3 regions of the Mesorhizobium sp. C399B genome follow, and region 1 is predicted to be linked to each of the others. Evidence: riboswitches for the same ligand, from Rfam matches in the RefSeq annotation. Region 1 holds a riboswitch; each other region holds the start of a gene.
What was found. A riboswitch is a leader RNA that binds a small molecule or an ion and turns the genes downstream of it on or off. The one in region 1 is predicted to bind cobalamin.
Positions count from the first base shown of each region.

Region 2: another riboswitch for cobalamin. It lies ahead of metE (5-methyltetrahydropteroyltriglutamate--homocysteine S-methyltransferase); the one in region 1 lies ahead of NLY36_RS04210 (DUF1636 family protein).
Region 3: another riboswitch for cobalamin. It lies ahead of NLY36_RS18145 (aromatic ring-hydroxylating oxygenase subunit alpha); the one in region 1 lies ahead of NLY36_RS04210 (DUF1636 family protein).

Region 1 is NZ_CP100472.1:861,274-871,287, reverse strand. It holds gene NLY36_RS04230 (precorrin-8X methylmutase) at 1-175, opposite strand, end outside; gene cobG (precorrin-3B synthase) at 178-1,644, opposite strand; gene cobN (cobaltochelatase subunit CobN) at 1,641-5,321, opposite strand; gene cobW (cobalamin biosynthesis protein CobW) at 5,340-6,392, opposite strand; gene NLY36_RS04210 (DUF1636 family protein) at 6,395-6,820, opposite strand; cobalamin riboswitch at 6,859-7,065, opposite strand; gene NLY36_RS04205 (winged helix-turn-helix domain-containing protein) at 7,095-8,297, opposite strand; gene NLY36_RS04200 (NADH-quinone oxidoreductase subunit A) at 8,625-8,990, shown strand; gene NLY36_RS04195 (NuoB/complex I 20 kDa subunit family protein) at 8,981-9,562, shown strand; gene NLY36_RS04190 (NADH-quinone oxidoreductase subunit C) at 9,567-10,014, shown strand, end outside.
Region 2 is NZ_CP100472.1:4,512,705-4,522,718, reverse strand. It holds gene NLY36_RS21515 (adenosine kinase) at 1-386, shown strand, start outside; gene NLY36_RS21510 (alpha,alpha-trehalose-phosphate synthase (UDP-forming)) at 1,487-2,980, shown strand; cobalamin riboswitch at 3,549-3,750, shown strand; gene metE (5-methyltetrahydropteroyltriglutamate--homocysteine S-methyltransferase) at 3,870-6,197, shown strand; gene NLY36_RS21500 (cytochrome-c peroxidase) at 6,641-7,696, opposite strand; gene NLY36_RS21495 (hypothetical protein) at 8,652-9,005, shown strand; gene NLY36_RS21490 (glycosyltransferase family 10 domain-containing protein) at 9,143-10,014, opposite strand, start outside.
Region 3 is NZ_CP100472.1:3,760,935-3,770,948, forward strand. It holds gene bglA (beta-galactosidase BglA) at 1-1,414, shown strand, start outside; gene NLY36_RS18125 (ABC transporter ATP-binding protein) at 1,481-2,593, shown strand; gene NLY36_RS18130 (DUF680 domain-containing protein) at 2,667-2,900, opposite strand; gene NLY36_RS18135 (DUF680 domain-containing protein) at 2,971-3,174, opposite strand; gene NLY36_RS18140 (DUF680 domain-containing protein) at 3,241-3,447, opposite strand; cobalamin riboswitch at 3,947-4,148, shown strand; gene NLY36_RS18145 (aromatic ring-hydroxylating oxygenase subunit alpha) at 4,266-5,513, shown strand; gene NLY36_RS18150 (FAD-binding oxidoreductase) at 5,551-6,651, shown strand; gene NLY36_RS18155 (PqqD family protein) at 6,812-7,234, shown strand; gene NLY36_RS18160 (hypothetical protein) at 7,387-8,436, shown strand; gene NLY36_RS18165 (glycosyltransferase family 2 protein) at 8,433-9,176, shown strand; gene NLY36_RS18170 (glycosyltransferase family 2 protein) at 9,210-9,962, shown strand; gene NLY36_RS18175 (glycosyltransferase family 2 protein) at 9,947-10,014, shown strand, end outside.

The DNA.
Region 1 (10,014 bases):
CGCTGGAGAAAACAAAATGACTTGATGCTTCGACCTGGCCGCAGGCATGGATCATGCGGATGGCAACGTCGGCCTCGGCCTCGGAAAAGCGGGACAAATCGGCCTCGGCGCGGATGATGGCGAAAGAGCGCTCATAGATGGCGTTGCCGTCATGGATGTAGTCGTAGGCGGCCATGCTTATTCCTGTCGGTAGCTTTCGGCGATTGCCGCCGGCCCGAGCCTTGTCAGGCAAGCGGCGGCGGTTTCGCCCTGAAATCGTGCGCTGCGGACCATCGCCGCGACGCGACTGACGCCGCGTGCGGCGTCATAGCCCGGCCTGTAGCCCGCAGGAAGGGCCTTTGCCGTCGCGTTCACGACAAGTCCGGCTCCGTTTTCGCCGCCGACGATTGTTAGCGCGGCAGAGCCGGGGTGAGCGCAGCCCTTGGCGCAGCCGGAAATGTGCAGTGTGAAGTCGAGGATATCAGCGTTTTCGGCGGCGATTGTCTCGGCGATGTCGCGCGTGGCGATTTGTCCGGATGCGCAGGCAGGAGTGCCGGGGCAGGCGGCGATGCGGGTGCGCGGGTCGGCGGCGATGGTGACGAAGCCGAGGGCGGCGGCGGTGGCTCGCAGGGGGTGGTTTGCGGACGACGGTTGGCCGAGGAACAGCAAGGCGCGGCCGGGGGCGAGGCGGATTTCGGCGGTGCCGAGGTTCGACGCTCGGCTGGCAAGGTCGATAAGGTTTTGCGCTGGCATGCTGCCGAAGGGCAGGCCGATGCCGAGGGCGTGGCCGCTGTTCAAGTCGAAGATGCCAACCGGCGAGCGAGAGCGCTCTACGGCGCCCCCCTCTGTCCTGCCGGACATCTCCCCCTCAAGGGGGGAGATCAGCAGGGTCGCCGCCGGCTCTCCACCTTCGACGCTGAAAATCGGCGAAATCGCCCGTGACGGCGCAATCTCCCCCCTTGAGGGGGAGATGTCCGGCAGGACAGAGGGGGGCGCGACGGAGTGCCAGCTTGCGAGAGAGGCCAATTGCCTCTCCGACAGATCCCTTGCATGCGCCTCACGGCCCTTTTCGGCAACCATCCGAAGCACTGCAACGGCAATGTCGCGTGCGGCATCCGCGTCGACCGTCGCGAGCGGCTTCGCATTCTGTCCATCACCCGCGACAGACACCAGCCACTGAGTTCCTGCGCCCACCCGCACCGCCTTCAGCCTGACATCGGCCGTCACCCCATCCATCGTCAACTGCCCGCCGCCGTCGACAACCACCGAAACCTTCGGCCCGAGCCTTGGCGTCAGCCCAGCTTCCTCGACCGCAGCCCTGACCCGCTCAGCCAAAGCTCGCGGATCGGCAATCTCCCGCGGATCGATGCCGGCCAGCGGCCCGGTCTCGACCGGCACGCCGGTGCGCACGGCGATGCCCAGCGCATCCACCTCCGCCGCCAGCAGCCCAGCACTTTCCGCTGTCAGGCCGCGTATCTGCAGGCTGCCTCGTGCGGTCACTTCCATGATGCCGTTGCCGTGCCGCAGGGCGGATTCGGCGAGTCCGATCAAAAGCTTGGGCGAAAGACCTCCAGCTACAGGATTAAGCCGCACCAGCAGGCCATCGCCGGTCTGCATCGGCGCTGACAGAGCCGGGCAGGCGCCGCGCCTTGAAAAGGCGTTCATGCCGCGACTCCGAGCGCCTCGGCCTCGGCGATCAACGCCGCGAGATCGTCGTCGATCGCGTTGCGCAAGGGATGCCAGAGACCGCGCCGGCGCGCCGACAGGAAGCGCTCGGCGATGACTTTGGCAGCGGCCGGATTTTCACGCAGGATGAAGGCGCGGACATCGGGATCGCCGACATAGGCGTCATGCACGGCCTCGATCAACGCGCCCGAAATGGCGTGCGTGGTTTCGGCAAAGCCGATGAGGCGATCGACCGTCTCGGCGAATTCCGATGCGCCGCGCGGGCCGTGCCGCATCTGGCCGGCGATGAAACGCGCATTGACGGCTCGCGCCCGCACAACCCGCGACACAGCCTCGCCGACCGAGCGCGGCTTCGGCTTTTGCGGGTCGGTGGTGTCGAGCACGATGACGTCGGCATTTCGGCCCAATGCCGCAAGGGCGGCCGAAAAGCCGCCGATGAAGGCGACATCGGCGGAGCCCTCGAGAATATCGCGGCCGGGATCGTCGCCGGTGTGGACGAGCAGATCGGCCTCGGCGATGCGGGTCTCGAAAGCGCCGGGGGAGGCAATGCCTTCGCCCTCGGCGCCGCCATAGGCATGCGATGTCGCATCGAGATAGGCGCGGCCGATTTCTTCGCGCCCGACCCAGTCGCCGCTGGACAGCAGGTCCTCGACGCCGGCGCCATAGGTGCCGGGCGAGGTGCCGAAGATGCGCGGGCCGATCTTGCCATCGGCGCGGGTTCTGGCGGCGAGCGGGTTTTCCGAATCGTCCTCGTCGCGCGCGGCTACGGCGTTGGCGGCGGCGTCGATCAGCGCGATCTGGGTCGGGAACATGTCGCGGAACAGACCCGAAATCCGCCAGGTGACATCGACGCGCGGGCGACCGAGCGTGGCCGGCGGCAGCACTTCGATGCCGGTGATGCGGCCGGTGGCACTGTCCCATTGCGGCCGGCAGCCCATCAGCGCCAGGCCTTGCGCGATCTCCTCGCCGCCAGTGCGCAGCGAGGCCGAGCCCCAGAGGTCGATGACCAGCGAGCGCGGCCAGTCGCCATGCGACTGCATATAGCCGCGCACGACTTCTTCTGCCGCCGCCTTTCCCAGATCGTAGGCGGTCGGCGTCGGCATGGTGCGCGGGTCGGAGGTGAACAGGTTGCGGCCGGTGGGCAGCACGTCGGAGCGGCCACGCGCCGGTGCGCCCGCCGGACCCGCCTTGATGTGACGGCCGTCGAGCGCGGCAAGAAGTGCTGCTTTCTCGGCCTCCGCGCTTTGCACGCGCATGGCGTCGGGCTCGTCGTCGGGAGCGCGGCCATAGATGTGCAGGCCGTCCTTGATGGCGAAATCCTTGAGGTCGCAGAGCCAGGCGTCGATGCGGCGCAGCGCCTCGTCGGGCGCATCGGTTCCGGCGACGCCGGCTTCGGAGGCGAAGCCGGTCTTTTGCGCCGTGTCGACGATCAGCTTGGCCAGACGATCGCGGCGGCGGCGGTCGAGGCCGTCGGCCTGGGCGTATTCGTCGACGAGGCGTTCGAGCTTGTGCTGCCCTTCGTCGAGGCCGGCACCGGTCAACGGCGGCGGCAGATGGCCAAGCGTGACGGCGGCGATACGCCGCTTCGCCTGCGCCGCTTCGCCGGGATTGGAGACGATGAAGGGGTAAATGACGGGCAACGAGCCGGTGACGATCTCGGGGAAGCAGTTTTGTGAGAGCGCTACCGTCTTGCCGGGCAGCCATTCCAGCGTGCCATGAGCGCCGACATGGATGAGAGCATGGATGCGGAGCGATTTGCGCAGCCACAGGCCGAAGGCGATGAGGTTGTGGCGGGGAGGGAGCGTCGGGTCGTGGTAATCGGCGCGGCGGTCGGCCGAGCGGCCACGGTCGGGGGCGAGAGCGACAGTGATGTTGCCGAAGGTGGCGGCGCGGAAGGGGAAGCCGCTCTTACCCTCCCCCTTGTGGGGAGGGTGGCCCGCAGCGCCGGGTGGGGGTGGTGCACCGCTACCCCCACCCCGTTTCGCGCTATCCGCTTCGCGAATGTCGCGAACCGACCCTCCCCACAAGGGGGAGGGTGAAGGAGCGCCCCATGCCGCCTCGACTGCAGCCAGTGCCTCAGCCGGCAAATCCTTTGAGAAGTCCAGATACTCATCCAGCCCCAGCCCACCATCGCTCCGCCCCAACGTATCCAGCAGCGCACGCGGCGTTTCTGGAATCCCGTCAACGCGATAGCCCTGCTCCTTCAGGTCATGCAGCATGGCCAGCACGCTGGACGGCACATCCAGGCCCACTGCATAGCCAGTGCGGCCGGGCGCGCTCGGATAGTCCGGAATGAGGATCGCCAACTTACGCGTCGCGCGGGGCGTCTGCTGCAACCGTGTGAACGCCGCTAGCCTGTCCGCCACTTGCGCCACGCGATCCGGTTCCGGGCGGTTGGCGAAAGCGCGGTGGCCGAGCGCCGGGTCGGTCTCGCTCTCGCCCTTGAAGGAAATCGCGCCGGCAAGGATACGGCCGTCGAGTTCGGGCAGCACGACATGCATGGCGAGGTCGGCGGGCGCCAGGCCGCGCTGGTTGTTGTCCCAGACGTCGCGGCGGGTGGTGGCGACGATGACCTGGAAGACCGGCACGCCGGCGCGGTCGAACAGGGTTTGGACGCCGGGTTCGGCGCCGGAGGCGAAGGCGGTTGCGGTGATGATGGCGGCGGGGTTGAGCGAGGCCAGTGCGGTTTCGACGAAGGCCAGGGAGGTCGGGTCTTTGAGGCTGGAGACGAAGATCGGGACCGGTCTCATGCCGCGCTGGCGGAGTGCATCAAAGAGGGCATCGATTGGCGCGACATCGGCGGCCAGCAGCATCGAGCGGTAGAAGAGGATGGGGATAATGGGAGAGTTGATGTTGTCTGCGCCGAGTTCCCGCCCACCCCCCTCTGTCCTGCCGGACATCTCCCCCGCAAGGGGGGAGATTGTGCTCTCATCGACGCTTTCGCCAATCGGGGATGTTGCAGAGGAATCTATTATCGGCTGGGCAGAAAAAGTGCCGAGGTCCGCGCCGGCTGATCTCCCCCCTTGCGGGGGAGATGTCCGGCAGGACAGAGGGGGGTGTGAAGGAACGCCGACATCGGCAAAATCCAACTTGCCTACGACGCCGCGGCCAGGCTCGTAGTAACCAGCTTTCGGCACGCTGACCGGCTCAGCCGCCGCCGCATCCTGCCCAGCCAACCCCGCCAGCCGCTGCATCAGTGCTGCCATATTCTCCGGTCCGCCCTCGCGGAAATAACCAAGCAGGACGTCCAGATCCTCGCGCGGCAGCGTCGAGGCTTCGATCAGCCTGAGATCCTCGTCGTGGCTCTCGCCCGGCAGCAGCGCCAGCTTGATGCCGTTCGCACGGGCAGTCGCGGCAAGCTGGTCGCAGCCATAGCGCCACCAGTCGTAGCCGCCGAGGATGCGCACCAAAATCACCTTGGCGTGGCGGGCGACGCTGTCGATCCAGAGGTCCACGGACATGGGATGGCGCAGGTCGCGCAGCGCCGCCAGCCGCATCGACGGCAGGCGGGCGGCATCGGCCTTCCACGCCGCCGCGAGGCCGGCGAGGTCGCTGTCGGTGAAGGACAGCGCCACGATATCCGCCGGCGTCTGCCCGAGATCGACGGGCTCGGCGAGATCGTCGAGCGAGGCGGATGTGGTGGTGAGTATATGCATTTCGGCTCGTGGTTTGGATCAGCCGGCGAGTATACGCTCGATCGCCGGGCGGTTCAGTCCTTTCAGGCCAATGACGACAAGACGCGAGCGGCGGTCGTCCTCAGCCGCCCAGGCGCGGTCATAGTAATGATTGACGCGCGGGCCGACGGCCTGCAGCAAAAGCCGCATCGGCTTGCCGCCGACATCGACGAAGCCCTTTACACGCAACACGTTTTCCTGTTCGGCGGCGGTGGCGACGCGCTTGGCCAGGTCGTCGGGATTGGCGATCGAGGGGATGTCGACGATGAAGGTGTCGAAATCGTCATGCTCATGATCGAAAGCGCCGTCGTGATGCGACTTGCGGTTCTCGATGTCGTCTTCGACGGCGAGACCGAGGCCAAGCAGCACCGACGGGTCGACCTTGCCATGCGCAGTCGGCACGATTTTTACCGCGCGGGCGGAATGTTCATTGATGATGGCGTTGGCGCGGGCCGAACCGGGGGCGTCCATCAGATCGCTCTTCGACAGGATGATCAAATCGGCGCAGGCGATCTGGTCCTCGAACACTTCTTCGACAGGATCGTCATGGTCGAGCGTCTCGTCCTGAGCGCGCTGTGCCTGCAAAGCGTCCATGTCGTTGGCGACGCGGCCTTCGGCCAGCGCCGGGCCGTCTACCACGGCGATGACACCGTCGACGGTTACCCGGCTCTTCACGCTCGGCCACTGGAACGCCTGGACCAGCGGCTTGGGCAGAGCCAGGCCCGAGGTCTCGATCAGGATGTGGTCAACCTTCGGTGTCAGCGCGAGGATCTTGTCGAGGGCGGGCACGAAATCGTCGGCGACTGTACAGCAGATGCAGCCATTGGCCAGTTCGACGATGTTTTCCTCGGGGCAGGTGTCGATGCCGCAGCCTTTCAGGATTTCCCCGTCGATGCCGATGTCGCCGAACTCGTTGACGATGATGGCGATGCGCTTGCCGCCGGCATTTTCCAGGAGATGGCGGACCAGCGTCGTCTTGCCGGCGCCGAGGAAGCCTGTAACGACAGTGCAGGGAACACGGGAGAGGTTGGCGGCCGGGTTTGAAGCGTTCATCGTCAGTCCTTCAGCATGTCGAGGGGTGGGATGCGGGCAACGAGGCCGCGCTTGAGGCTATCGGGCCGGCCGCGCCACGGGATGAGGCCGTCGGCCGAAGTCGCGAAGAGCTTTGCGCCGGTAACGAGGTCGGCGCCGCTGGTTGCGGTCAGATCGCCGAAGACATAGCTCCAGCAGCCATCGCGCAGGATCGCGGCGCTGAGGCGGCGCTTGCAATTGCCGAGACATTCGGCGGTGCGGACCCGGATATCGCCGGCAGCGGCGCGGCCTGTGTCCTCAGCCAGCAATTCGCCGGCGCGCGGATGGGCGTCGGAACCGGTCTCATCGCGGCAGGAGGCGCAGACGATGACGGTCACGCCGGTCAGGGCGTCGTTGTCGCCGGACGCAATGTCCGTTGTGCCAGCCGAAAAACTGCTGTTCTGGTCCAAAAACCGTGCTCCTTGCCCGGAAACCCGCCAGGCGATCGGATACTTTGTCTCAGACGGCAGGTCTCCTGGCTCGCGGGTCATCGCCTTGGTTAGCCGCCTTCCCGGTGTTACCCAGTGGCTTTCGGCCTTGGCTCTTCGCTTACAGTTGCGGGGACAGCCGCGGATTTGGGATTTTTTCGTCCCGCACCGCATTCCCTCTTGGCCCTTGCCGTTGCGGGCAGGGGACCGTCTGGAGCGGATTTAGGCTTTTGCAGGCAGCGGTGTCAACGCACGGCTACGACATGGCAATGTCGGCCAAAGGCTTCCCCAAATTGCCGGCCGGCGTCACTTCGATGCGCTCAAGGCCAAGCCAGCCCTGCATCTGCTTCAATTCCTCGAGCAGCTGGGCAGCTGTCTCCGGCGGTGCGCCGGGCTCGGCGTACGCGGCGTGGACGCGAAGCACGCTGGCCGGGCGGTCGGCCCTGAGGTCGACGCGCCCCACGATGCGGTCGCCGAGCAGGAAGGGCAGGACGTAATAGCCGTATTGGCGCTTTTCGGCCGGGGTGTAGATCTCGATGCGGTAGTGGAAATCGAACAGGCGCTCCGAGCGCGACCGTTCGAAGACGACCGGGTCGAACGGCGCCAGCAGCGCACGCGCCTCGATCTTGCGCGGCAGGCGGGCGTCCTTGTGGAGGTAAGCCTGTTTGTCCCAGCCTTCGACGCGCACCGGCAGCAGTTCGCCCAACTCGACCAGTTCCTCCAGCCGGCCCTTCATATCGGCCGGCGACAGGCGGAAATAGTCGCGCAGGTCACCCGACGTCGCGATGCCGTGGGCGCGGGCGGAAATGCGCAGCAATTCGCGGTGCGCGTCCTCGGCCGCCGGCACCGGCAGGTCGAGGATCGCCTGCGGCAGCACGCGCTCGGGCAGGTCGTAGAAGCGCTCGAAGCCACGGCGGTGCGCCGTGGTGATGCGTCCGGCCCAGAAGAGCCATTCGAAGGCGTGCTTGGCGTGGCTCCAGCCCCACCAGCCGCCCGAACCTTTCTGTCCCTCCAGTGCCGAAGCGGCAATCGGGCCGCGCTCGGCGACCGCGCGGTAGATCTCTTCGATATAGGCGGCGTGCTCGCGGCCCCATTTGGCGAGGCCCAGATACATTTCGTCGCCGCTTTCAGCGCGCTGCATGCGCCAGCGCATCAACGGGTATGTCTCGACCGGCAGGAAAGAGGCCTCATGCGCCCAGTACTCGAATACGGTGCGCTTGCGGGTGACTGCGGCGTTGTCGAGCAAAGCCAGCGGGTAGGGGCCGAGGCGCGAATAGAGCGGCATATAGTGGGCGCGCACCACGGCGCTGACGGAATCGATCTGCAGCAAGCCGGTGCGCGACAGCACGCGGGCGAGGTGGCGGCGATCGGGCGTGCCGCCCGGGCGCGGATCGAGAAATCCTTGCGCGGCGAGCGCGATGCGCCTGGCCGTCGGGAGTGAGATTTTGTCCTTCGTCAAAGTGTCTTGCCTCGAACCATTTTCCCGACTTTAGCCGGCGATTCCGGTGATGCTAGCAGGCAAATGGCGGGAGATGTGTCAGGAGACAAAAGTGGAGTGAAAGATGAAGGAAATCAAACAGGAGGAGATCGGACCAGTTTTTCCCGGCCTGCCGTCCAGCACTGTCTTTTGAACAAGGTTTGACTTGCTTCGCTGAAAGCCGTGCGCTAACCCTCGCCGCGTTGCAGCAAAGGCACCTAAAACGGTTCAGCGGTTAAACTGTCGCGCTTCCGCATTAGGGTTGGTTGCTGTAATCAAAGTGGATTGGCCGCCAACGGAAAGCCGAGCATGAACGTACTCCTCAGTTCATACCTGCCCATCGTCCTCTTCATCGCCGTGGCCGCGGTTGTAGGCCTGGCGCTTATCATCGCGCCGTTTCTGGTGGCTTATCGCAATCCCGATCCGGAGAAGCTTTCCGCCTACGAGTGCGGGTTCAACTCGTTCGACGATGCCCGGATGAAATTCGACATCCGCTTCTACCTGGTGTCGATCCTGTTCATCATCTTCGATCTGGAAGTGGCCTTCCTGTTTCCGTGGGCGGTGTCGTTCTCGAAGATCGGCATGCTCGGTTTCTGGTCGATGATGGTGTTTTTGGCGGTGCTGACCATCGGCTTTGCCTATGAGTGGAAAAAAGGAGCGCTGGAATGGGATTGAACGACAGTTCCGGAACGCTCGTCGCGCCGAAGCCCAAAGGCCTGATCGACCCCAATACCGGACGTCCGGTCGGTTCCGACGATCCGTTCTTCCTCGAGATCAACAATGAACTGGCCGACAAGGGTTTTCTGGTCACCTCGACCGAGGCGCTGATCACCTGGGCACGCAGCGGCTCGCTGATGTTCATGACCTTCGGTCTCGCCTGCTGTGCCGTCGAGATGATCCACACCTCGATGCCGCGCTATGATTCGGAGCGGTTTGGCGTGGCTCCTCGCGCGTCGCCGCGCCAGTCGGACATAATGATCGTGGCGGGAACGCTGACCAACAAGATGGCCCCCGCTTTGCGCAAGGTCTACGACCAGATGCCGGAGCCGCGCTACGTCATCTCGATGGGCTCCTGCGCCAATGGCGGCGGCTATTATCACTATTCCTATTCGGTGGTGCGCGGCTGCGACCGCATCGTGCCGGTCGACATCTATGTGCCCGGCTGCCCGCCGAGCGCCGAAGCGCTGCTCTACGGCATTCTTCTCCTGCAGAAGAAGATCCGCCGCACCGGCACGATCGAACGGTAGACCCATGGCCGCATCCCTGAGCGAACTGTCGACCTATCTCGGCGAAAAGCTGCCGGGCCGCGTCACCGATGCGGTGCTTGCCTATGGCGAACTGACGATCTCGGTTGCTACAGACAATCTGATCGAGGTGACAAGCTTCCTGCGTGACGATTCGGGCTGCCAGTTCATTTCGATCATCGATATCTGCGGCGCCGACTACCCGTCGCGCGTCAAGCGTTTCGATGTCGTCTATCATTTGCTTTCGCCGAAGCAGAATTTGCGCATCCGCATCAAGGTGCAGGCCGACGAAGAGACGCTGGTGCCGTCGCTCACCGCTGTCTATCCCGGCGCCGACTGGTATGAGCGCGAGGCCTACGATCTCTATGGCGTGCTGTTCTCCGGCCATCCGGACCTGCGCCGCATCCTCACGGACTACGGTTTCGAGGGCCATCCCCTGCGCAAGGACTTCCCGC
Region 2 (10,014 bases), 2.9 Mb from region 1:
TGATGCGCTCGGGCACGGTCGACATCGTCTTTGCCAACAGCCACGAGATCAAGTCGCTCTACCAGACCTCGTCCTTCGACGAGGCGCTGGCCCAGATCCGCAAGGACTGCAAGATCGCCGCCGTCACACGCTCGGAAAAAGGCTCGGTGATCGTGCGCGGCGACGAGACCGTGGTCATCGAGGCGACCGCCATCAAGGAACTGGTCGACACGACGGGAGCCGGCGATCTCTACGCCGCCGGTTTCCTGCATGGCTACACGCAGGGCCGCAACCTCAAGACCTGCGGCGACCTTGGCTCACTGGCGGCCGGCCTGGTGATCCAGCAGATCGGCCCAAGGCCAAGGCAGAATTTGCGCCGCGAGGCGGAACGGGCTGGGTTGCTGTAGATGCGCGGGCAACTAACCAGCTGCCCAACCGACGCGATCATCGCAGTGGCGGAACTGTGTCAAAGCTCGCTGATAACGACAGCCATTCGCTTCGGAGAACTGACCGATGCTGCTGCCGTGAAGCTCGCTGGAAGGGGGTGCAAGGCGGGCATGCCTTGACGGCATTCACCGTCATCGAGATCGCCACCGGCATTTTCCAGAAGCTCAGCTTGGGGAAGGCCAGTAAGGTTCCTGAGGTAACGGAGAACTCGCGGCGTCCGTCGGAGCACTTGACTTGCGATCACGTCCCACGATGCCGAATGCGGGCAGACTGGTTAGCCATTGGTCTGGGACCAGCGGAATTGGCAGCAAGGCTTCATCTTCGTCATCTCGACGAGGCGCCGGATATGAAGCCCGGCATTCCGCGGATATTAGGAAGTGCTCGCCTAGCTGGTATTTCACACATCCGAACCTAGGCATCGCGGTCTGGCTTCCACGATTTTGGGATCGTCGAGGGCAACGAGGAAGGGATTGCGATAAAAACGGACCCTGACGGGCGGAAAGGGACTATCCCGCCCTCTCCGATCTCCGTGTCAAAGCTCTTCGGCAGACGCAGAATCGCATCACGGGCCGGGCAGCCTTGGCGGCAGCGACATAGTTTCAGTTCATTTCAACAGGTGCTGGCGCCTACTGGGTGTATCTCTTATCCGAACAATCGACAATTACCGCAAGCACGGTCCGCTCGATCGCGTCGCCAGCTATTTTTCGCGATAAGCAGGTTCTTGAGGGCGCCGAAGCGGAAACACGACAATCCGTCGCCATTTGCTCCCACGCTCGTCAGATTCTCGTCAGCAGGGGGTGTGCCAATTTGGAATTCCAGTTGCTCCATCTGGGGGAAATATTCAACGGAGGCATGAAATGGATGCATTGAACAACGCCAACTCGCCGCGCCGGAACCTCACATGGCAAACTGGGGCTGTTCGCGAACTAATCACTTTTGAACAACCCATGAGAGACTTGCCACAGGAGCCAGAACAACAAGCCGAAGTTGGCCCGTCCCGTCCTGTTGTCTCAGCCGCAGACCAGCGCTTCAACACGGCGGCCCAGCAGCCACATAGGAGTTGCTTATCGCAATTTCCAATCGCGGTGCGACTGTCAATTCTGATCAGCCCAAGACAGGCGGGCTTTCGGCGGCCCTGGAGTGCGTTGTGGAGCGTTCCGGCGCGGTCTGGGTAGGTTTTTCCGAGCATCTGGGCGACGGCGATAAGCAACAGGTGCCCCTCGTACAGCGTGGCAACGGTCAAATCGGGTGGCTCGCTGGGCCGGCAGCGGACTATCCTCGGTACTATCAAGGTTTTGCAAATTCAATATTGTGGCCGGCGCTCCACTCGCTGCCGGACCGGATCTCAGGCTCGGAAGAGGATTATAAAAGTTATCGCGACGTCAATGCCTTCATGGCGCGCGCGGTGTCCGAATTGGGAGATAACGCAGTCTACTGGGTTCATGACTATCATTTCCTGCCGCTCGGCGCTGATTTGCACAGACTCGGTATTGACCGGCCGATCGGCCATTTCCTGCATACGCCATGGCCCGAGTCTGACACGATGGAGCGCGTGCCCAATTCTGGCGAGCTAATGAAATGTATGCTCGAGTATGATCTGCTCGGTTTCCAGACCGACCGTGATGTGAGCAATTTCCTCGCCTGTGTCCAATCTCATTTGGGGCTGGAGAGCAAGGACGGGGTCGTTTTCTCGGACCATGGCCAGACGCAATGCCAAAAGTTTCCTATAGGTATCGATCCGAAGCAATTCGAACAGTGTGCCGCAGATTCGCTTGAGGCGCAGAAAGCCTACATTTCGCAGTTGAAACTTGGCGGAGCAAAGCTAGTTATCGGCGTCGATCGGCTCGACTACACCAAGGGCATCGACAATCGGATTAAAGCTTTCGATCTGCTGGCAGTCGAGCCGCAACGTGTCTCGCTCTTGCAAATCGCAACTCCCTCACGTGGCGACATCCAAGCGTACAGCGAATATCGGCGCGACGTCGAAAGACTCGTCAATCAAGTCAACAACCGGCATGGCACGGACGAGTGGATGCCGATTATCTATGAGAACAGGTCGTTCACCCAAGCTGAGATAGCGGGTCTTTACAGAGCCGCGCGTGTTTGCGTTGTGACGCCGTTGCGCGATGGCATGAATCTTGTGGCGAAAGAATACATTGCTGCACAAGATCCGAGCGACCCTGGCGTTCTGGTGTTATCGAAGTTTGCCGGCGCGGCCGAAGACTTCGGCGAGGACGCCCTGCTGGTAAATCCGAGGCTCTCCGACGAGATAGCTACCGCGATCTCAAGAGCGGCCAGCATGCCGCGCGAAGAACGCATCCAACGCTGGCGGAGGATGATGGACAAACTTGAAGCGTATACGATCCACCATTGGTCAGCGGACTTCGTTCGGCAACTGGACAGCAGCCGGGTTAAGGTCCCTGCGGATCACTTCCACTATGTTGGCTTGGGCTGGATCAGCGAGGCCCAAATGCCTTCGTATCGGACCGAGCCAGAATTGCACACCGCGCTGACGCGTGCACTGGATAAAAACTGGGTCCTGCCGATCGTATGATGCAGAATATGAAGCACGCGAGCTTTGCCTGCATTTGCGCATCCCTCAATGCCGAGCGCTTGGAGAGAGAGATACTTATCCTGACCGCCTGAATGCGGCTTAAGCGGCTTATCGGGACCACAGTCGGGCTTTGCATCAGACCCTTGAGCCAGGCTCCGTCAGTGTGGTCTTTTGCCGCCGAGCGGAGTCATCACGATTGCCTAGTCACCCGTGATGACGACTGGCGTGCCAATTCCCCTCGGACCACGGTTTGGCGCTCACTCCGAGAAAACCGCTTCTACCACGCACGCACGGCTTGCGGCCGCATCGTTAAACATCGCCACCAATGCGATCTTCTGCATTCTAATGACGTTGTAACGCGCTTGAAGTCTTGTCCGAAATCCTTCATCGGCGACCTGCGAGGGATGTCGCAGCCCGACAGGGATCCATTAGTTGGACTATGGTGGCAGCGGAGCAGCGCCGCCAATGGGCGACTGAATATTTCACAATGTTAGACAAGCGTAAAAGCGAAATCACATAACGACATAAACATTTCGTTATGCGTCATTGACAAAAGAGCGGACTGCTGTGATTGTCTGCGTGTCGTGGTTCTCGCGTGCGGCGCTGCCGCAGCGGAGCTAAGAGGGAAGCCGGTGCAATGCCGGCGCTGCCCCCGCAACTGTTAGCGGCGAGCCAACCCCACTCATGTCACTGAGGCGAATACCCTCAGGAAGACGGGTAGAGGCTATGACCCCGCGAGCCAGGAGACCTGCCACGGCGAATTACGTCCACGGGCGGGGTGTCTCGGTGGCCGCTGCAAGCCGGCGTTCGTGCCGGCCTGCTAGCGCCTTCCTTGTCATCGACGCCCCAACCATCGGGGTATGACATGACTGACTCTCAGGAAATTCCTATAGCAACGCTCGGCGTGCCGCGCTTCGGTCGTCGGCGAGAACTGAAATTCGCGCTTGAAAGCTACTGGTCCGGAACATCGTCCGCTGGCGACCTTCTCACGACGTCGAAGGCGCTCCGTGCCGCTAGCTGGGAAGAGCAGCGCGATCGCGGCGTGTCGAAAATCCCGTCGAACGACTTCTCGCTTTACGACCATGTGCTCGACACCGGAGCCATGGTCGGGGCCGTTCCATCCCGTTACGGCTGGAATAGCGGCGAGGTCCCACTTGACATCTACTTCGCAATGGCGCGCGGCAACCAGGGTCAGACGGAGGATTGTGGACACGCTGGTCACCAGGAGGAGGCTCATGGACCTGGTGTAACCGCGATGGAAATGACCAAGTGGTTTGACACCAACTACCACTACATTGTGCCGGAACTCGATGATGATCAGACGTTCGCCCTCTCGTCATCGAAGCCGGTCGATTACTTCCTCGAGGCTAAAGCTCTCGGCATTCACACACGCCCAGTCATCCTTGGACCCATCACCTTCCTCAAGCTGGCGAAATCGCCTGCCGAGGGGTTCGGTCCCATCGCGCTCCTACCGCGGCTGCTGCCCGTTTACGAGCAAGTCCTGCAGAAGCTGAAGCTGTCGGGAGCCGACTGGGTGCAGATCGATGAGCCAGCGCTTGTCCTCGATCTGAACCCGAACGAACGAGCTGCGTTCGAATTCGCCTATGGCCAGCTGTCGAAAGCCGCGCCCGAGCTGAAGATCATGCTGGCTACGTATTTTGGGTCGCTGGGAGACAATCTCGAAACCGCGGTTTCTCTGCCCCTGGCCGGGCTGCATATTGATCTCGTGCGCGCTCCCGAGCAGCTGGAAACGGTGGGTCGGCTCGCTCCGAAGGATCTGGTGCTCTCGCTTGGCTTGATCGATGGCCGCAACGTCTGGCGTGCGAACCTGCCCGCCATTCTCGACCGCATCAAACCGATCGTCGCCGGCTGGCCCTTGGACCGCGTCGAGATCGCGCCTTCTTGCTCGATGCTGCATGTGCCGATTGATCTGCGCATGGAGACGGAACTCGACGCCGACATCAGGTCGTGGCTCGCCTTCGCGGCCCAGAAGACCGACGAGCTGGTCTTGCTGGCCCGGGCCCTGTCCCAAGGCAGGGATGCGGTGGCAGGCGCGTTGAAAGCGTCTGCCGAGGCTGCCGCCACGCGCGTGACATCCACGAGGATCCATGACCCGCTTGTTCAGGGGCGGATCGCTAGCATTGAGGACAGCGCGAAGCGACGAGAGAGCGCTTTTGGCGAGCGCTCCAGAGTCCAAGCCGGCTCACTCGGGCTGCCGCCGTTCCCGACGACGACCATCGGGTCCTTCCCGCAGACGCCGCAGGTACGCAAGGCGCGGGCCGCTCATGCGAAGGGCCAGCTGAGCTATGTCGACTATGAGACGTTCCTGAAGAAGGAGATCGAGGCTGCAATTCGCTGGCAGGAAGAGATCGGGCTGGACGTGCTGGTGCACGGTGAGTTCGAGCGAAACGACATGGTACAGCATTTCGGCGAGCAGTTGTCCGGCTTCGCGCTCACCCAGCATGCCTGGGTACAAAGCTATGGGTCGCGCTACGTGCGTCCCCCCATCATTTTCGGCGACGTATCGAGGCGCAACCCGATGACAGTGCGCTGGTGGCAATTCGCCCAGTCGCTTACGGAAAAGCCCGTGAAGGGAATGCTCACAGGCCCAGTCACCATTCTCAATTGGTCTTTTGTTCGCGACGACGTACCCCGCTCCGAAGCCTGCCGCCAGATCGCGCTCGCCATCCGCGACGAAGTGAGGGATCTCGAAAGGTCCGGCGCAAGGATGGTCCAGATCGATGAGGCCGCGTTTCGCGAAGGATTGCCACTGCGCCAATCTGACTGGAAAGTCTATCTCGACTGGGCTGTCGAATGCTTCCGGATCGCTTCAACGGGTGTAAAGGACGCGACTCAAATTCATACCCACATGTGCTATTCGGAGTTCAACGAGATCATTCACGCGATCGCTGAAATGGATGCGGATGTCATTTCGATTGAGACGTCGCGCTCGAAGATGGAACTGTTGGACGCCTTCACGAGCTCCAAATATCCGAACGAAATCGGTCCCGGCGTTTATGATATTCACTCACCACGCGTCCCGGAAGCCGGCGAGATTTCGGACTTAGTCATGCTTGCCCGCGAGCGACTGTCCGACGGCCAACTGTGGATAAACCCGGACTGTGGCCTCAAAACACGCAAATGGGAGGAGGTCCGCCCTGCCCTCATGAACATGGTCGCTGCGGCGCGCGCGCTCCGGCAGAAAGTGCAGGCGTGAGGCTTCTCTTCCTCACCGTGTGGGGAGTTGCCGGCTGGCGGACGTCGGCCGGGAATATGCCAACCCGATCACACTCTTGGAATAAGCCACTCGGCGAAAATGTGCAATTTGCCTTCGGCACGTGTCCTCATCCCGCAGAAATATGAATGTGACACTACGCTATAGTATTGGTCCTTGGGAACATACAGGCCCCGCGCCTCGAACAAATCGTACACACGTCGTTTCTCAAAGTAGACTGCTTGGCATGTTCGCCCAGGCGGCGACAATATATGGTGCTGCGCGTCTGTCCGCTTCCCCAGCTGATTCGCGCAGACTACGGGCGAGGTGGCAGGTTTCGGGTATTGCTAGCCACCCGCCAATTCGGAGATGGATGTGGCAATTCGTGTGGCCCAAGTAAAAGCCGCAATCATTTTCGATTGCGACGTCCGCAGCCAGTTGGCCCTTTATTTTCCTGAGATCTGCGTTACAGGCCGGGGCGTTGTCGCCGTTTCGGAGGGTAAGATGGGATAGGCGACCTCGGGTGCCTCTCCGGTCAGCGAGTTGAGGAAGGCAACAAGCAGGTCAACTTCTTCGTCCGCCAGTACTACGCCAAGCTGGGTGGTCCCCATGATGGCGACGGCCTGTTTCAGATCCCAAACCTTGCCCGAATGAAAGTATGGCGCGGTGAGTGCAACGTTGCGCAGCGGCGCCACGCGGAAAACATAGTAGTCATCGGCTGCATTGGTGACCGCAAATCGGCCCTTGTCTTTGTCCGGCAGGACCTCGGCGCTGGGCTGTTCCACGAGGCCGAATGGGAAATAGGCTTGCCCACCAACGTTGATGCCGGCATGGCAGGACGAGCAGCCTTTGTCCATGAAAAGCGCCAGGCCCTGTTTCTGTTCGGAAGTCATGGCAAGCTCATCACCATTCAGGAAGCTGTCGAACGGGGCCGGTGTGACCAGTGTCGCCTCGAAGGCTTCGATCGCCTTGGCGAAGTTGTCGAAGGTGACCCGATCGGCTTCAGCCGGAAAAGCTGCATCGAACCACTCGACATATTGCGGCATGGACTTGAGCGTGGCGATGACTTGGTCCGGTGTATTGGCCATTTCGATGCCGGCTTGGACCGGTCCCTTCGCCTGAGCCTTCAGGTCTGCGGCACGACCATCCCAGAACTGAGCGATGTTGAAGACAGCGTTCAGTACAGTCGGCGCGTTGCGCTGTCCCTTCTGCCAACCATGGCCGATCGAGGTTTCGTGATTGTCGTCGCCGCCGGTGGCCAGGTTGTGGCACGAGTTGCACGACAAGACGCCTGACGCCGAGACGCGTGGATCGAAGAACAGTGCCTTGCCGAGAGCGATCTTTTCCGGGGTGATCGGGTTGTTGGCGACTGTCGGCGTGGTGGATGGCAAAGCCCTGAAGGTGGCCAATGCCGTATCTCTGAGGTCGGTGGGGATCGAATCCGCAGCAAAGGCGGTGGGTGCCAGCAAGGTGACAGCCATCGTTCTGAATAGGATTTTCATAAATGGTCTTCCTGCGTCGTGCACGCAGCCACTATGCGATCTGCGGCTCATGAACGCCCTGAGCTAGATCAGTTGAGGGAGAGGATCGGGGTCTGGCACCCGTTTTCGCGGCGGAGCTGGGACCCTCTTGGAAGTGATCGCTGTTGTCGATTGGACTTCAGGGAGGAGGAGTATCCCTGCTCGGCAACCGGTTGGATGTAGCAAAGCACGCACTGAGTGCGCTTCGTAGATTCGGTCACTGCGATCTTCCAGCCATCGTTGAGAAAGTCGATAGCATCTGCAAGACTTGGCAATCTCTTGCACCATGTGCGCTGCACGCCTTGCGAAAAGTGAGCTTCTGAAACCTCAGGGTTCATTCGTTCCTCCTGACCTGCTGATTGCGTGAATCGGCCTTATCGACACCCGCGGACTGCACATTGTGGTGTCACCAGCGATGGCGGTCTCAATACCTAAGCAGCAACGGTCTATGCGACAGTATGGATGTCCTGTCGGAATAGCCGGTTCGCCTTATCGACGTCACACCGGCATATAGCTCCGCTTCTACGAACATCCCATCACGCGAGGAAAGACATGGCCAACACGCGCAGTATCGCCAATCTAGCCCTTGTGTCGGCGCGGCGCTTGAGCAGGTCCACCGGCTGTAAGTGCCTCACACCTTGATCCACAGATCCTAGGCGATGACCACGTTGTCGTCATCATTTGACGGACGCGGGGCATTGGCCCATAAGCGAGCCACCGCAAACTGTGCGGTTGCCAATGCGTAATGATGTGAATTGGAATGATCTTCGGTTTGCGAAACACGCACGTCCGACGCAGCTTGCGTTGACAGAGGCGGTTTTACGCGCAATAGCACTTCCGCCGGCCTATTTTTGTGGAGTTCAATTGTGGTTCGGCCAAGGGAGCTGGGCGCCGGACCGGCCCCGTGTAAACCTCATCAAAGAGAGAGAGACCCTGCATGGAAGAATTCTTACCGCGCATCGCCACTGGTGCCGGCATCGGCCCGGCTCTCGCAGAGAAGGGCGTTGGGTTAATGCTGGGTTTCCTGCAAAGCCACGCGGCCGACGGTCCCGTTGCGCGCATGATCGAGGCCATTCCGGGAGCTTCGGAATTAGTAGCGAAGTATCATGGCGACGACCCAGAGGGTGGCGGCCTTATGGGGCTTGGCCAGCAATTGATGAGTGAGGGTCTCAGCATGGCAAAGATCGCCGGCCTCGCCAACGAGACGATCGCCTGCGCCAAGGAACATGCCGGCGACGAACTCGTGGACGAGGTCCTCAATTCCGTTCCTGGCCTTCCCCAGTTCGTCTGATCAGCGGCAGCCGGGGGCGCATGACCTCGTGCGCCCGTGCCGGCCCGTCTGCGCAGCAGGCATTCTCCGCCGAGCATTCCGTACCGATCTCGCCAGACCACCGACCGCCGGGCACGCGAAGCGAGCGTTGGAGTACTTCATTCGTCTATTCCAAAATCGACCTCAGGCGAATCGATGTGTATAATTTCCGGCGGTAAGGGTTTATCCTGAACGCTTTCGATGAAGCTCGCGAGATAAGCAAACGTATTGTATTTCTCGAGGACCAACCGCTTCGCCTCTCTTATTGCGCCGCGACGTTCCTTCCAGAGGTCCGAGTTGATGATTTCTTGAATTTTTGGGATTACGTTCTTGTCCTCTGGGTCAATCAGAACCATAGAGTCCGAAGGGAAGAACCTCGTGATTGCAGGGCTGCCGTAATAGATCGGCATTGTTTCAGCAACGAAGCAGTCCATAAGCTTCTCTGTAAAATAGTAATCAGCACGAGTATTCTCGAACGCTATACTGTAACGGTAAGGTGCGAGTGCGTTCCATTTATCTCCAATCAGCCGAAAACCTCGGCCGAACAGGTCAAAATCGAGCTCCTTTCTCAGCCGTTCCAGAAACGCCAGCCGATATCGATGTCCTTTAAGCAGGGCGATGTCACTGGTAATCCATGAGAGCCGAAGCGGCTTATCCACGACTTCGCTGACCAGAAGTTGGTCATATGTCTTGTTTACAGACCAAGACCGAGTGATAGGTGGAGACAAAACGAATCGGCGCGCTGCATTCTGCCGAGCAGCCAGCTCTGCGTCACACGTCAGGACGATAGTATTTTTCCCCTGCCCTTCATGAAACGCGCGATGAGCTTTCGTCGGCGGTTCGCCGATTGCAAAAATTGTCCTGTTTGGGCTCGCCTCGATATCAACAGGGAGCCCAAAAAGAGAAGCAGAGTTAAAGACGATATGCCAATCGGGCACGAAGGATGTCGTGCGAACAAAAGCGACATTGTTCCAGATTCCACTCCCCTTTG
Region 3 (10,014 bases), 2.9 Mb from region 1:
CGTCGACCCGATGTTCGGGACGCTCGCCGATTTCGACGCGCTGGTTGCGGAAGCCCATCACCTCGGCCTCAAGGTGATGATCGACGAGGTGCTGTCGCACACCGCCGACAACCATCCATGGTTCAAGGAGAGCCGCGGCAGCCGTAGCAATCCCAAGGCCGACTGGTATGTCTGGGCCGACGCCAGGCCGGACGGCACGCCGCCCAACAACTGGCTGTCGATCTTCGGCGGCTCGGCCTGGCAGTGGGACACCAGCCGCCAGCAATATTACCTGCATAATTTCCTGTCCGAGCAGCCCGATCTCAACTTCCACAATCTGGAAGTCCAGGACGCGCTGCTCGACGTCACCCGCTTCTGGCTGGAGCGCGGCGTCGACGGCTTCCGCCTCGACACCATCAATTTCTACTTCCACAGCCAGGGGCTGGAGAACAATCCGCCGCTGCCGCCCGAAGAGCGCAACGACCAGACAGCACCTGCGGTCAATCCCTACAACTACCAGGACCATATCTACGACAAGAGCCGGCCGGAAAACCTTGCCTTCCTCGAACGGTTCCGGGCGCTGCTCGACGAATATCCGGCAACCGCCGCAGTCGGCGAAGTCGGCGATTCGCAACGCGGGCTGGAAGTGGTCGCCGCCTACACCGCCGGCGGCAAACGCGTCCACATGTGCTATTCCTTCGATTTCCTGGCGCCGGAAAAGATCAGCGCCGCCAAGGTGCGCGAGGTGCTGGAAGCCTTCGGCAAAGTCGCCAGTGACGGCTGGTCGTGCTGGGCCTTTTCCAACCACGACGTGATGCGTCCGGCCTCGCGCTGGGCCGCCGACGAGGCCGACCCGGCCGCCTATCTGAAGGTTATCTCGGCGCTGCTGATGTCGCTGCGCGGTTCGGTCTGCCTCTATCAGGGAGAGGAGCTTGGGCTTGGCGAAGCCGAGTTGCAGTTCGAGGATCTGCAGGACCCCTACGGCATTCGCTTCTGGCCCGAATTCAAGGGCCGCGACGGCTGCCGCACGCCGATGGTGTGGGATGCAACCGCCAGCAATGCCGGCTTTTCGACGGCCAAGCCCTGGCTGCCGGTGCCGGGCAAGCACTTGTCGCAAGCGGTCAATGTTCAGCAGGGCGACGCGGCCTCGCTGCTCGAGCACTACCGGCGCTTTCTCGGTTTCCGCCGCCAGCATCCGGCCCTGGCCAAAGGCGACATCGAGTTCATCGAAAGCGAGGGCGACACCGTCGCCTTCACCCGCCGTGAGGGCAATGAGCAGATCGTCTGCGTCTTCAATCTGGCCAGCAAGCCGGCCGAGGTCGATCTCGGTGGTCAGGCGTTGCTGCCATTGGCCGGGCACGGTTTTTCGGGACAATCCGGCACAGGTTCCATCCGCCTCGGCGGCTACGGCGCCTGGTTCGGGCGCATCGACTGAGTTTTTGACGAAACTGGATTTTTTGAGGAAATCCAGGTTCTCTAGGGAAATCACTGGGAGGAAATTATGGCCGATGTCACGCTGAGACAGGTGAAGAAATCATACGGCAATCTGCACATTCTCCACGGCATCGACCTCGACATAAAGTCGGGCGAGTTCATCGTCTTCGTCGGCCCGTCGGGTTGCGGCAAGTCGACCTTGCTGCGGTCCATCGCCGGGCTTGAGGAGATCACCTCCGGCGAGCTGAAGATCGCCGGCGAGGTGGTGAACGACGTGCCGCCTTCCAAGCGCGGCATTGCCATGGTGTTCCAGTCCTATGCGCTCTATCCGCACATGACCGTCTACGACAACATGGCCTTCTCGATGAAGATCGGCAAGGAAAGCAAGGCCGAGATCGACAAGCGGGTGCGGCAGGCCGCCGAAATCCTGCAGCTGACCAAATATCTCGACCGCCTGCCCAAGGCGATGTCGGGCGGCCAGCGCCAGCGTGTCGCCATCGGTCGCGCCATCGTGCGCAATCCGAAAGTGTTCCTGTTCGACGAGCCGCTGTCGAATCTCGACGCGGCGCTGCGCGTCGCGACCCGCATCGAGATCGCCAAGCTCAAGGAATCGATGCCTGCCACGACCATGATCTACGTCACCCACGATCAGGTCGAAGCGATGACGCTCGCCGACCGCATCGTCGTGCTGAAGGATGGCCATATCGAGCAGGTCGGCACGCCGATGGACCTCTACAAGAAGCCCGGCAATCTGTTCGTTGCCCAGTTCATCGGCTCGCCGGCCATGAACATCCTGCCGGCGACAATCGACAGGACGGGCAACCCGACAATCGTCAGCCATGTCGGCGGCCGCAAGGCAACGGTGCCGATCGCAACGCCGGCGTCAGCAAAGGGTGCGGCAGTCAGCTTCGGCGTGCGGCCGGAGGATCTGTCGGCCGCCACCGGCGCGGAATATCTTTTCGAGGGCGTGGTAGACTATGTCGAGCAACTCGGCGAGGTGCAGCTTGTCTATGTCGATATCGGCCGCGCTGACCTGCCGTTGGTGACCAAGCTGCCCGGCAATGTCGAGGTCAAGCGCGGGGCAAAGCTGCGGCTGACCGCGGATGCCGGGGACCTGCACATCTTCGACGCCGATGGGCACTCCTTCTCGCTCAAGCCGGTGGAAGTGAAGGCGGCTTGAGATAGCTGCGTCGTACAGGCATGAAAAAAGAGCGGCGGGCCAGGCCCGCCGCTCTTTTTTTAAGCTTCGGCTGTTAGTTGTTGCCGAACCGATCCCTGTCGCTGCTCTGAGGAACGAACTTCTGTTGGTCGTCCGACGAGTTCAGCAGCTTGTAGAGCGCCGAGTTGGTGCCGGTCGACGAAGTGCGGGTGGTGTCGACGGCAGCGGCCGGCTGGTTGGCGCCATTGGAGCCATAATTGTCGCTGCCGGCAAAGGCAGCGCTCGAAACAGCCAGAACGGCTGCGGCGGCGAGAACGATCTTCTTCATTTTAGTCTCCTGAATTTTTCTGATGCCGCCAGCTGCAGCGGATAAGCCCGCCACGTGCTGGAAACCGGCTTTAGCGGCCGAAAAGGTTACGGTCGGCACCGTGGGCAGGCGCCTGCTCGGCTGGAGCCGACTTCTCAACCGAAGCCGTATGGCCACTATCGGTCGACGTAATCGCAGGCTGGTTGGCGCCGTTCGAACCGTAGTTGTCGCTGCCGGCGAAAGCGCTGCCGGAGATGGCCAAAACGGCGGCGGCAGCAAGGATGATCTTTTTCATTTCAAATACTCCTGAATTTTTTGGGATCCCGAGAGCGACGGGTTAGCCGCCCTTCTTTGGTCGGGATCAGCGATTGCCGTAGAGGTCGCGGTCGGCGCCCTGAACGACAGGCTGCTTGTCAGCGTGCGCCGGCTTCTGAATGGAAGCCGTATACGAGCTGTCGACCGAGACGGCTGGCTGGTTCGCACCATTGGAACCGTAATTGTCGCTACCGGCGAAGGCGCTGCCGGTGATCGCCAAAACGGCTGCGGCAGTGAGGATGATCTTTTTCATTTTTAGTACTCCAGTTTGTCTGTCCGTCTAGCGGCGTGTCTTGGGAGGAATTCGCGTCGTTCGGACAGCCCCGATGTGGGAAAGCCATAGGCTGGTTTCCAATCACGAAGTTGTTCCGTGTGGACCACGGTCCTGCACCTTGAAATTGTGCCAGGAAGTTCCTCTATGGTCATTTATCGCATTGTTTTCAGTCGCTTATGCCGAACCGAGTGGTTCGCTCCGATGTCGGTTTCCGGGCCGTCGTTCACACCGTCCTGCACGCATTGTCAACAGAAACGAACCGTTCGGTTCGATTAGAGATTGCTAATAGTAACTTTTCGATACCGTTGAGCCCTTTTTGCCCCCGATCGAACTGGATCCGCAGCGATTCGAAACGGCGATGATGGCGTCGCAAGAAACGTCTCAGCTCTTTGACCGGCGGCGGGGGGCGTATGCCGCGCGTGTCGCGCCGCATGGATATGATGTCGCTTTCATGCCGACGTCGCGATCGCTGCCGTGATTAGATGATCGCATCTCAGGTGCCGCTTCGTGACGACGCAGCGGAGAATTGGGAAGCCGGTCAGAATCCGGCGCTGCCCCCGCAACGGTGGTGGAGTTGAAGTCGCAACGGGAGACCACTGGGCAAGAGCCTGGGAAGGTGTCGCGATGGTCCGCAAGGACAACTCCAGAGCCCGGAAACCAGCCCGAGATGCATAGACTCGACTGATCGCGGTGGGCGGTCAAGAGGTGGATAGTGCATGTCCGGCGCCGCGCCGGCCTGCGTCCGATCCTTCCTCCATCACCACCAAGTTCAGTCCTTAAACCACGAGGACAGAACTATGGATACGCGCAACGACATGCTGAGGCTCCTGAACGGCCGCAAGCAAGGCTTTTCGCTGGAACAGCCCTTCTACACCGACCCGGACTATTTCAAGCTCGACATGGAGCTTATCTGGTATCGCGACTGGCTGTTCATCGGCCATGATTGCGAACTGCCGAAGCCCGGCAGCTATATCACCGTGCAGATCGGCGATTATCCGGTGGTGCTGGTCCGCGACCAGAAGGGCAACATCAACGCCTTTCACAATTCCTGCCGCCATCGCGGCAGCCGTGTCTGCAACACTGAGAAGGGCATGGCGGCAAAGCTTGTCTGCCCCTATCACCAGTGGACCTACGAGCTTGACGGCCGGCTGCTGTTTGCCCGCCAGATGGCCGACGGTTTCGACAAGAGCCAGTTCGGCCTGAAGCCCGTCGCCTGCGAGAGCGTCGGCGGCTACATCTTCATCTGCCTGGCGAAAGAACCTGCCGACTTTGCGCCGATGCGCGCCATGATAGAGCCCTACCTCAAGCCGCACCGGCTGAATGAAGCCAAGGTCGCCTTCGAGAGCACCATCATCGAGAAGGGCAACTGGAAGCTGGTCTGGGAAAACAACCGCGAATGCTATCACTGCGCCGGCAATCATCCAGAGCTGTGCAAGACATTCCCCGAAGCGCCGACGGTGACCGGCGTGCAGGGCGCCGACAGCGATCCGGAGATGCTGGCGCACTGGGCGAAATGCGAGGCGGCGGGCCTGCCGAGCAAGTTCCGCATCGATCCGGCCGGGCAATACCGCGCCACCCGCGCGCCGCTGCTGCGCGATGCCGTCAGCTACACGATGTCCGGAAAGCGCGCGGTGACGAAGAACCTGTCCGACACTGTTGCCGCCGACCGCATCGGCACCTTGATGCACTACCACTATCCGACGACCTGGAACCACATACTGATCGACCATGCGGTCACCTTCCGGGTGCTGCCGATCAGCGCCACCGAAACCGCGGTGACGACCAAGTGGCTGGTGCACAAGGATGCGGTCGAGGGGGTCGACTACAACCTTGAGGAGCTCACCCATGTCTGGACCGAGACCAACGACCAGGACCGCCGCATCGTCGAGGAAAACGCCTTTGGCATCCTGTCTCCGGCCTATGAGCCCGGCCCCTATTCGGAGCTGCACGAGGGCGGCGTGATCCAGTTCGTCGAATGGTACGCGGCCTTCATCGGCCCGCGCCTTGCCGAAGGCGGCCGGCCGGCGCTACGCAGCGTCGCGTGAGCTGGAGCAGGCGAAGAGGGACCAGAGGATGAATGCGATGACGGATCTTGGGCTCTATCGCCATCTTGACCAGATGGCGCCGTGGAACGATAGGCTGCAGGTGCTGGAAGTGATCGGCGTCAGCGACGAGGCGCCCGACGTCAAGACCTTCACCTTCCGCTCCGACAACCAGACCTGGTTCCGCTACAAGCCGGGCCAGTTCCTGACGCTGGAACTGCCGACACCGGACGGGCCGCTGATGCGCACCTACACGCTGTCGTCGTCGCCATCGCGGCCGTTTTCGATCGCGGTGACGGTCAAGGCGCAGGCCGGCAGCATCGGCACGCGCTGGATGTTCGACCATCTGGTGCCCGGTTCGCATGTCAAGGCCTACGGACCGGCCGGCGACTTCTCGTTGCACAGCCACCCGGCGGCCAAATACCTGTTCATTTCCGCCGGCTCCGGCGTGACGCCGATGATGTCGATGCTGCGCTGGCTGAACGACTGCGCGCCATGGACCGATGTCGGTTTCGTCAACTGCGCGCGGCGTGCCGAAGAGATCATCTTCCGCAAGGAACTCGAACTGCTCGGCGGCCATATGCCCGGCCTGTCGCTCGGCTTCATGATCGAGGAACGTTCCAGCCGCGAAGGCTGGTACGGCCATATGGGCCGCATCGATGCGATCCGGCTGCCCTTGCTGGCTCCGGACTTCCGCGAGCGCGAAATCTTCTGCTGCGGCCCCGATCCGTTCATGCGCGCCGTGCGCGGCATGCTGGATGCCGCCGGCTTCGACATGACGAAATACCATCAGGAGAGCTTTGCCGCGCCTGTGGTGGAGGAAATTCCGGCGCCGTTTGCCTCCCCGGTCGAGGACGGCATCGCTGCACCTGTCGAAGCCGTGACGCCGATCCGCTTCTCGCTTTCGGAGGTCGACGCCGGCTGCGTCGCCGGCCAGACCGTGCTGCAGACCGCGCGCAGCTCGGGCGTGCGGATTCCCGCCGCCTGCGAGTTCGGCCTGTGCGGCACCTGCAAGGTGAAGAAGGTCTCCGGCGAAGTCGAGATGAGCCACAATGGCGGCATCCTCGACCACGAGATCGATGACGGTTTTATCCTTGCCTGCTGCTCGAAACCATTGTCGGCGCTCGAAATCGAGGCTTGAGCCGGTCGACTTCGCCGCAACGGTCGCCGACGCAGGCTTGTATTCGCGGGTCTTTGTCTTGCCAACCAACGGCCAAGTGATTTAGACGCACTTAGGAAGGGCTTGGCAGACCGTGAAGCCGGCGCATCCCTTCAGGGCGCATGGGACGGGGGACACAGCGATGCAACAGCGGGTCTACGCGGTCGCAAGCAAGGACATCGTTTTCGAATCATTCGATGGCGAAGCCGTCGTTCTCGATCTTTCGAACGGCAAGTATTTCGGCTTTTCCGATTCCGGCAGCCGGGTCTGGCAGGCTTTGTCGTCCGGCGTCGCCACTGAAGCGCTGGTCGGAGCTGCCGCGGGCGCCGCAAAAATAAGCCTGGCCGACCTCGAAAGCTTCGTTGCCCGACTGCTCGATTTCGGGTTGCTTGCGCCAGCCGAAACACCGGCACAACCGCTTTCGGGCGAGCTGTCGTCTGCGCTTGCTGCCAGCAATGAGCCGCTCAAGGTCGATGTCCATGACGACCTTGCCGATCTCATCATTGTCGACCCGATCCATGAGGTCGAGGAACCTCTCGGCTGGCCGGCGGTGAAACAGGCATAATCGTTTCCCTAAAGCGCGTCGCGTTTGAACGGACTCAGGCGACGCGGTTTAGATCTTTGATTTTATGCATGTCGTCGTCTCAAAACCGGGGCCACCCCGAGCGACATGCATCAGGCGACCCGGCGCAATTCTGGACGCTGAACAACCAACACATGCCTTTGATCACGCTGCAAACCCTGCCGGATTATGCCCGCCATGTGCTGGCGGCCGCGGAAAGCGCCGCCGCCTTCTATCCCGTTGCCGCCAGCGTGCGGTTGCCGGGACTGGACCTGAGTGTCCACCTCGACCATGGCACGCTGGCGGAAGCCATGAGCCATGCCTTCATACCGGCCCCGGAAAATCCGTCTGCATCTGACGGCTGCCGCATTTTCGTCGCCCACCCGGCCATCGATGGCGTCCCCGCCCCGGCCACCTGGGGCCGAGGCGATTACAACCATCATGCCTTTGCCAACCGGCTGGAAGAGGCCGGATTGCGCGGCAGCTACTATCATGACCTCGACTTCTGGCAGTTCCATGATCCGCAACGCCATGTCGGGGCGCAGCTGATGATGTCGGCCGACGCCTTTCCGCCATGGGAACAAGGGGCGCCGCTGCGCGCCTTCCTGCATTGGGAATATGCGGCGCGCGGCATGCGGCTCACCCATGCCGGCACGCTGGGCATCGATGGCAAGGGCGTGTTGCTGGCGGGCTCCGGCGGTGCCGGCAAATCGGGAACGGTCGTCGCCGGCCTGCTCAATGGGCTCGATAGCGTCGGCGACGACTATGTGCTGATCGACCGGACCGGGGGGGTGACGGCCTATCCGCTGTTTGCCACGCTCAAGCAGGATCCGGAGGGCTTCAAGCGGCTGAAGCTGGAGGGTCGGCTAAAGTCGTACCAACCGCTGAACTGGCAAGGCAAGCATGCCTTTCGCATCGACGAGATCGCGCCTCGACCACCTCCTGCAAGTCTGGACATTATTGCTTTGATAGTGCCCCATATCAGGGGAGGTGCGAGAAGCTCGGTCATGCCCATATCGCGCAAGGATGCCATGATCGCCTTGGCCCCGTCAGGAATCGTGCAGATGCCGGGCGAGCGGGAAGCGGGCTTTCGCTTTTTCAGCGAGCTTACCCGCGATCTGCCATGCTACCGGCTGTCGCTGGGGACCGAGCCGCGCGAGATCGCCGGCACGATTGCGGATTTCGTCCTTCGGGGCGCTGCATGAAGTTGAGCATCATTGTGCCGGTGTACAATCGGGAGATCTATGTCGTTTCGACGTTGCGGTCCCTGCTCAGGCAACGCGACGATGCCGATCTCGATATCATCGTTGTCGACGACGGCTCGACGGACAGCTCCGTTGAAGCAGTCCGCGCCATCATGCGGGAAGCGTCGTGCATCCGCCTGTTCCAGCAGGCAAACCAGGGCGTGGCCAACGCGCGCAACACAGGGCTGAGGCAGTTGCTGCCGCAAACCGAACTGGTGTCGTTCCTGGATTCGGACGACGTCTCGCCGGCTGGACGATTCAAGGCTGGCCTACCCCTGTTCGCGGCCGACCCTGCGCTCGAGCTGACCTACTCGCTGATGACGCGCGTCGATCTCATGGACGACGAAACCCTGCAGCCGGCACGGGGCGGCGCAGGTCCCACCGTGCGCGGCGTCAGCCTTAGCGCCGGGATACTCCGCAGGGCACTCATCGACCGTACAGGTGCTTTCGACGAGGAGTTCCGGCAGGGCGAAGACGCCGACTATCTGCTGCGCATTTTCGAAACCAGCCCAAAGCACATTTTTCCCGACACCGTCGCGGTATACTACCGGCGCCACCCCGGCAATTTGACCAAGCAAAGGGATGTGGCGGTGCGCGAATATCTGCGTGTGATTCAGAAATCCTTGCGGCGGCGCAAGGCCGATCCGTCGCGGCGCCCGGTCGAGGGGCTTTTCGAGATCAAGCGCCCGGCAGAGTGGTGAAAGAATGAATAGATCACAGCCTGGAATGCGTGCGTGAAGCTGAGCGTGATCATGCCGGTCTACAACCGCGAACGCCATGTCGGCTCGGCGCTGCGCTCGCTGCTGAGGCAGCGCGATGCCGCCGATCTCGACATCATCGTTATCGATGACGGTTCGACCGACAGTTCGGTGGCGGTCGTGCGCTCGCTGATCGCGGAGGCGCCGTGCATTCGCCTTTTCCAGCAGCAGAATGCCGGGGTGACGCGGGCACGCAACGCGGGCTTGCGGCAATTGCTGCCGCAGACCGGGCTGGTATCGTTTCTCGATTCCGACGACATTTCCCCGCCGGGCCGCTTCAAGGCGGATCTGACCTGTTTCGACGCAGACCCCACCCTCGAGCTCACCTATTCGCGCATGACGCTGGTCGACGACATAGATGACGATACGCTGGAGCCGACAGCCGACAGCCACTCGATGACGGTTCGCGGCATTCACCTGTCTCCCGCTATCTTCGTCCGGCGGTTGGTCGAACGCATCGGCAGCTTCGACGAGGATTTCCACCAGGCCGAGGACACCGACTATCTGCTGCGCACTTTCGAAAGCGGTCCGAAATTCACGATGCCCGACACTGTTGCGCTCTATTACCGGCGCCATCCCGGCAACATGACCAGGCAGGCCGATGTTCCTTTTCGCGAATTCATGCGCGCCGTCTACAAGTCGATGAAACGGCGCGTGGCCGACCGCTCCTTGCACCCTGTCGACGGCATCTTCGATTTCAAGGAACTTGCGAATTGGCGTTTCCTGTGATGGCCAGCTACGGCGTCGTCATTCCGGCCTTCAACGCGACCGCCACCATCGC